Regions from separate parts of the Embleya sp. NPDC050493 genome, predicted to be linked through region 1. Evidence: riboswitches for the same ligand, from Rfam matches in the RefSeq annotation. Region 1 holds a riboswitch; the other holds the start of a gene.
The links. Region 1 has a riboswitch for cobalamin ahead of ACIBM5_RS04410 (energy-coupling factor ABC transporter permease). Riboswitches for the same ligand answer to the same signal wherever they lie in the genome.

Region 2: linked by a shared signal. The riboswitch ahead of ACIBM5_RS36550 (ribonucleoside-diphosphate reductase subunit alpha) and the one ahead of ACIBM5_RS04410 (energy-coupling factor ABC transporter permease) in region 1 are both predicted to bind cobalamin.

What each region holds. Positions count from the first base shown of each region.
Region 1 covers NZ_JBITHP010000002.1:240,846-244,054, reverse strand. Annotated here, with positions in the region: gene ACIBM5_RS04420 (class II aldolase/adducin family protein) at 1-621, shown strand, start outside; gene ACIBM5_RS04415 (RDD family protein) at 864-1,409, shown strand; cobalamin riboswitch at 1,618-1,828, shown strand; gene ACIBM5_RS04410 (energy-coupling factor ABC transporter permease) at 1,856-2,569, shown strand; gene ACIBM5_RS04405 (energy-coupling factor ABC transporter substrate-binding protein) at 2,566-2,934, shown strand; gene cbiQ (cobalt ECF transporter T component CbiQ) at 2,939-3,209, shown strand, end outside.
Region 2 covers NZ_JBITHP010000027.1:8,588-11,796, reverse strand. Annotated here, with positions in the region: gene mug (G/U mismatch-specific DNA glycosylase) at 1-420, shown strand, start outside; gene ACIBM5_RS36555 (hypothetical protein) at 611-799, shown strand; cobalamin riboswitch at 1,158-1,408, shown strand; gene ACIBM5_RS36550 (ribonucleoside-diphosphate reductase subunit alpha) at 1,485-3,209, shown strand, end outside.

The sequences.
Region 1 (3,209 bases):
GATCACTTCTGGGTCAACCCGTTCGGGATGTCGTTCAAGCACATCACCGTGGACGACCTGATCCTGGTCAACCACGAGGGGCAGGTCGTCGAGGGCCGATTCCACGTCAACCAGGCCGCGTTCGCGATCCACTCGCAGATCCACGCGGCCCGCCCGGACGTGGTCGCGGCGGCGCACAGCCACTCCGTGCACGGGCGGGCGATCTCCGCGCTCGGCATCAGGCTCGAACCGATCACCCAGGACGTGTGCCCCTTCTACGAGGACCACGAGGTGTTCGACGACTACGCGGGTGTCGTGCTCGACGCCGAGGAGGGCCGCCGGATCGCCGAGACGCTCGGCCCGCGCAAGGCGCTGATCCTGCGCAATCACGGCCTGCTCACGGTCGGGCAGTCGGTCGACGCCGCGGCGTGGTGGTTCATCACCATGGAGCGCTCCTGCCAGGTGCAGCTGCTCGCCCAGGCGGCCGGCGAGCTCAAGCCGATCTCGCCGGAGAACGCCCGGCTGACCCGCGAGCAGCTGGGCAACGACACGGTGGCCTGGATCAACTACAAGCCGCTGTACGACGTGATCAGCCGCTCCGAGCCGGACCTGTTCGGGGCCGACGGTCCGATGACGCCCTGAGCGGCCGGCGCCGCGCCGGACCACGTCCGCCGCGTCGCGGTGCGGGCTCGGCTCGATACGGCGCGGCGCGGCACCGCACGACTCGGCTTCGGGTCACCGAACGACGTCCTCCGGTCGATTCCGGTGACCGCCCGCCTCCCCTCCGTGCCCGGTCGGCCCCCATGTCCGCCGACCGGGCGCAATCTCTGCGATATCCGGCCGCGCCGGGAGTCAACTCGCCCGGTAGCGGAAAGTACAAGGACATGTACGAACGGAGCCTTCCGCAGCACTTCGCGCGCTCGGCACGTCCCGCCCGGTCGGGTGCCCGACTGTGGCTGCCCGCGGTCGAGAGTCCGCTCGTCCCCTCGGTGCTGTGGCGCCGAATCGGCCAGTTCCTGGTGGACGTGGTGGCCTCCGCGCTGTTGCCCGGGGCCGCGATGTTGCTGTTCGTCCTGCTGCCCACGCACCCCGACGGCTCGATCCGCAGCGGTCCGCTGACCGCGACGATCACCGCCGGCGTGATCGTCGTCGCGGTCGCGATCCTGTTCTGGTACTGGGTCCTGCGTCCCGCCGAGCACGACGGGCGCACGTGGGGCATGCAGGTGTTCGGCATCCGCGTCGTGGACGTTTCCGGCGGACGTGCCGGCCGGCGCCAACTCGGGATCCGCTGGCTGCTGTTGGCCGTCGACGCGTTCGCACTCGGCGCGATCGGGCTGACCGCGGTGCTCGGCAGCGAGCGACGGCAGCGGGTCGGCGATCGGGTGGCGGGCACCCTGGTCGTCCGCGGCCGCGGCCCCGGCCTCGACTGAGCCGGCCGCACCGCACTCGTCCGCGCCGCCTGCGACCCGGGTCGCCCTCCCGCGGGCCCGCCCCGGCGCGTGGACCGCGCGAGTGCGCGCATGGCCCGGACAGCCGCGGCCCGTTTCCGGAATGCGGCTATTGATCGGCCGCTCCGCCCATCTTGTGGTCTTGCGCACGGTTTGCAAAAGCCACCTTGTCGCCATGTCCATCCGACCACTAGTGTCGGCTCGCCGTGGTGTTCGGGAAGCCGGTTCGATGCCGGCGCGGCCCTCGCCACTGTGATCGGGAAGTTCTCCTCCACCCCCGCGAAAACGTTGATTCGTCGTCTCGGGGAAGCCACTGGGACCGCTTGCGCGGCCCCGGGAAGGCGGAGACGTGAACGTACGACCCGTCAGCCAGGAGACCGGCCACGGCGATCGTCCGTCCACGAGGTGTTGGAGAGGGACCCTTCCTCATGCATATCGCCGAGGGCTATCTGCCCTGGGAACACGCCGTCGCCTGGGGCGTCGCGTCGACCCCGTTCGTCGTCCACGGTGCCCGCGCGCTCACCCGCGAGGTACGCGACCGCCCCGAGAACACCCTGCTGCTGGGCGCGTCCGGCGCGTTCTCGTTCGTGCTGTCCGCGCTGAAGATCCCCTCCGTCACCGGGAGTTGCTCGCATCCCACCGGTACCGGACTGGGCGCCATCCTGTTCCGACCACCGATCATGGCCGTGTTGGGCACGATCACCCTGCTCTTCCAGGCGTTGTTGCTGGCGCACGGCGGGCTGACCACACTCGGCGCGAACGCGTTCTCGATGGCGATCGTCGGCCCGTGGGCGGGTTACGGCGCCTATCGACTGGCCCGCTCACTACTCGATCGACGCGGCGGCACCATGCCGCTGGATGTCGCGGTGTTCCTGGGCGCGTTCGTCGCGGACCTGAGCACGTACTGCGTGACAAGCGTGCAACTGGCCCTCGCCTTCCCCGACCCCGACAGTGGATTCCCCGGCGCCCTGGCCAAGTTCGGCGGCATCTTCTCGCTCACCCAGATCCCGCTGGCGATCAGTGAGGGTCTGCTGACCGTCCTGGTCGTGCGCTTGCTGCGGCAGTCCAGCCGAGGCGACCTGATCCGCCTCGGTGTGGTCACCGACGCGCGGGTCGCGCGCGAGGAGGAGAAGACCAAGTGAAGCGCTCGACGAAGATCAACCTGCTGATCGTGCTGGCCGTGGTGCTGCTCGCGGCGCTGCCCGTGGTGTTCGGGATGGGCGACCACAAGGACGAGCCGTTCGCGGGCTCCGACACCCAGGCCGAGACCGCGATCACCGAGAACGACCCGGACTACGAACCGTGGTTCAGCCCGCTGTACGAACCGCCGTCCGGCGAGATCGAGTCCGGCCTGTTCGCGTTGCAGGCCGCGGTCGGCGCAGGCGTGGTCGGCTACGTGTTCGGCGTCAAGCGCACCCGTCGCCGACTCGCGCCGGAGGCCGCGGACACACCCGACGATCCGGCGGACGCCGCCGCCGAGGCACCGGTATCGGTCCCGGGTCGCTGATCCCGTGTTGCCGATCGATGCGGCGGCGCACGCGAGTTCGTGGCGCCGCCGCCACCCGGCCGACAAGGCCGTGCTCTCCTTCGGGCTGCTCGGCTGCGCGGTCGCGCTGCCGCCGTGGCCGGGCGCGGTCCTGGTCGCCGGGACCGTCCTGGTCGTCGCGTTCGGGTTCGCCAAGGTGCCCGCCCGGCGGTTGTGGCGGGCCGCCCGTGCCCCGCTCGGCTTCGCCGCCACCGGCGCCCTGACGCTGCTCGTGAGCATCGGCGCGGACGGCGTCG
Region 2 (3,209 bases), on a different contig from region 1:
GAGCAGGACGAGCTGCTCGCGCTCGGCCTCGGCATCACCAATGTGGTGGCCCGCACCACCGCCCGCGCGGACGAGTTGACCAAGGACGAGTACATCGCGGGTGGCGCGGCGCTCACGGCCAGGGTGCACCGGTACCGACCGGCCTGGCTGGCGGTGTTGGGCATCGGCGCGTACCGGACCGGCTTCGGCCGGCCGAAGGCGGTGGTCGGCCGACAGCACGAGACGATCGGCGACACCGGGATCTGGGTGCTGCCGAACCCGAGCGGCCTGAACGCGCACTGGACGGCGGCGGCGCTGGCCGAGGCGTTCGCCGAACTCCGGGCGGCGAGCTCCTCGCGCGCGGACGAGGCCGCCGAGGGCCACGCGGCCCCGGAAGCCCCGGCGGGCCCCGAGGGACGGGGCGCCGCGCCGCCGGCATGAGGCGGCCCGGGCCGGCGACCCCGCGCGGCGGCACGCCGTCCGCCGATGCCCGATGCCCGGAGCCCGGAGCCCGGGTTCCCGGGCGAGTCGGACCGTTTCGACTACCTGTATCCGAGTCGATACGTCAATCGACCGAGTGGCATCACCCGGTTGGTGGTTACTTCACGCCCCCTCGCGCGGTTGGATCGGCATGAAGATCCTGCGGGCCCCGTTCGGGCCGTGGCCCACCGAGACGATCGAGACCCCCGTCTACGAGGCGTTGGTCGCGGAGTGGCGCGACTCGGGCCGGGAGGTGCCGGGAGCGGTGGACCGACCACACGACCGCCCGGCCCGACACGCCCGCCCGCCGTACTCCGGGCCGCGGACCGGCCGTCCCTGAGCCTGCGCACCGCCCGCGCCCGCGGCGGACCGCCCGACCGCCTCCGCCGCCCGCCGGGCGCGGCGCGGAGACCCGTTCTCGGGTCGCCCCGGCCGCCGCCCTCGCGGCGGATGCGGCAGGCCCCACGACACCCCGCCGCCCGGCGTGTCGCGCGACCGCTCGACGCGGTGCACGCGAGTACCGTCGTGCCGGGCATCCGGCGGGAGCCGGTCCCGCACCGCCCGCAGGGCACCGCCGCGCCCGGTGCCCTGGGGCCGCACCGCCGGGGGCGGGCCCGCCGGTGGCGATCCGTGGTACGCCGAGAACCGCGACACGACACAACACCTGGGGGTGCAACGACCACCCCGCCACTACATATATGCTCTGCGACGCAGCTGGTTCGCCGTTCCGAGTTCAGCGGAAAGGCGACGCGAGAGGGAATCCGGTGTGAAGCCGGAACTGCCCCGCAGCGGTGAGCGGGAACGAACGTCGTCATGGAGCGCCGAACGCCGAGAGGCATTCGGGAAGCGACGACCACTAGGTACTCCGCGGTCCGCCGAGCATGCCGTGCCCGGCGGTGCCCCGGCATGCCCGCGAGTCCGAATACCTGCCGGCTGCCCGTGCCTTCGGGCGCGGGGTCACCTGTACGTACGAGCTCGCGAGGAGAGAGCACGTGACCGTTGTGGACAGCGTGGGCGCGACCCGGATGCGGATCGACGAAAGCCCCGAGGACCAACTGGCAACCCTGGTGCGCACCCAGGCGCGCGATCTGCCGGAGGTCGATCCGGATCGGGTCGTCCGCCGGGTCGTCGCGGGCCTGAACGAGGGCGCGGACAAGGGCGCCGCCGCGGACCTGGCGGTGCGCACCGCGGCCGAGCTGATCGCCGAGGAGCCCGCCTACTCGCGGCTCGCCGCGCGCCTGCTCGCCGGCCGGATCGCGGACGAGGCGCTGGCGGCCGGCGTCACCTCGTTCAGCGCCGGCATCGCGCTCGGTCGCCGGGAGGGCGTCATCGGCGCGGAGACCGCGGCGTTCGTCGCGAAGCACGCCGCCGAACTGGACGCCGCCGTGGACGTCGAAGGCGACCGCAGGTTCGAGTACTTCGGCCTGCGCACCGTGTACGACCGCTACCTGCTGCGCCACCCGGTCTCGCGCAAGGTGGTCGAGACGCCGCAGCACTTCCTGCTGCGGGTGGCGTGCGGCCTGGCCCGGGAGCCCGGCGAGGCGATCGGTTTCTACCGGCTGATGTCCTCGCTCGCCTACCTGCCCAGCTCGCCGACGCTGTTCAACTCCGGCACGGTGCACACCCAGATGTCCTCGTGCTACCTGCTCGACTCGCCCAAGGACGAGCTGGAGTCGATCTACGACATGTACGGGCGGATCGCCCGGCTGTCGAAGTTCGCCGGCGGCATCGGCGTGGCATGGTCGCGGGTGCGTTCGCGCGGCTCGCTGATCCGCGGCACCAACGGGCACTCCAACGGCATCGTGCCGTGGCTCAAGACGCTCGACTCGTCGGTGGCCGCGGTCAACCAGGGCGGCCGACGCAAGGGCGCGGCCTGCGTGTACCTGGAGACGTGGCACCCGGACATCCTGGAGTTCCTCGAACTGCGCGAGAACACCGGTGAGGACGCGCGCCGCGCGCACAACCTCAACCTGGCCAACTGGGTGCCGGACCTGTTCATGCGCCGGGTCGAGGAGGACGGCGTCTGGTCGCTGTTCGACCCGAACGAGCTGCCCGAACTGCCCGATCTGTGGGGCGCCGAGTTCGACCGGGTCTACGAAGCCGCCGAGCGGGACGGCCGGTTCGTCCGGCAGATGCCCGCGCGCGACCTGTACGCCCGGATGATGCGCACGCTCGCGCAGACCGGCAACGGCTGGATGACCTTCAAGGACGCGGCCAACCGCACCTGCAACCAGGCCGCGGAGCCGGGCAACGTGGTGCACCTGTCCAACCTGTGCACCGAGATCCTGGAGGTCACCAGCGACGGCGAGACGGCCGTGTGCAACCTCGGCTCGGTCAACCTCGGCGCGCACGTGGTCGCCGGCGAGGGCATGGACTGGGACAAGCTGCGCGCGACGGTCCGCACCGCGGTGGTCTTCCTGGACCGGGTCATCGACATCAACTACTACCCGACCGACCAGGCCGCCGCGTCCAACCCGCGCTGGCGCCCGGTGGGCCTGGGGCTGATGGGCCTGCAGGACGTGTTCTTCACGCTCGGCATGCCGTTCGACTCGGTCGAGGCACGCGAGCTGTCCACGCTGATCTCCGAGGAGATCTACCTCACCGCGTTGGAGACCTCCTCGGCGCTCGCCGAGGTGCACGGCCCGCACCCGGCCTACGCCCGGACGCACGCCGCGCGCGGTCGGCTCCAGCCGGACCTGTGGGAGGGCGTGCACCCGACGCAGACCAAGCGTTGGGATGCGCTGCGCGAC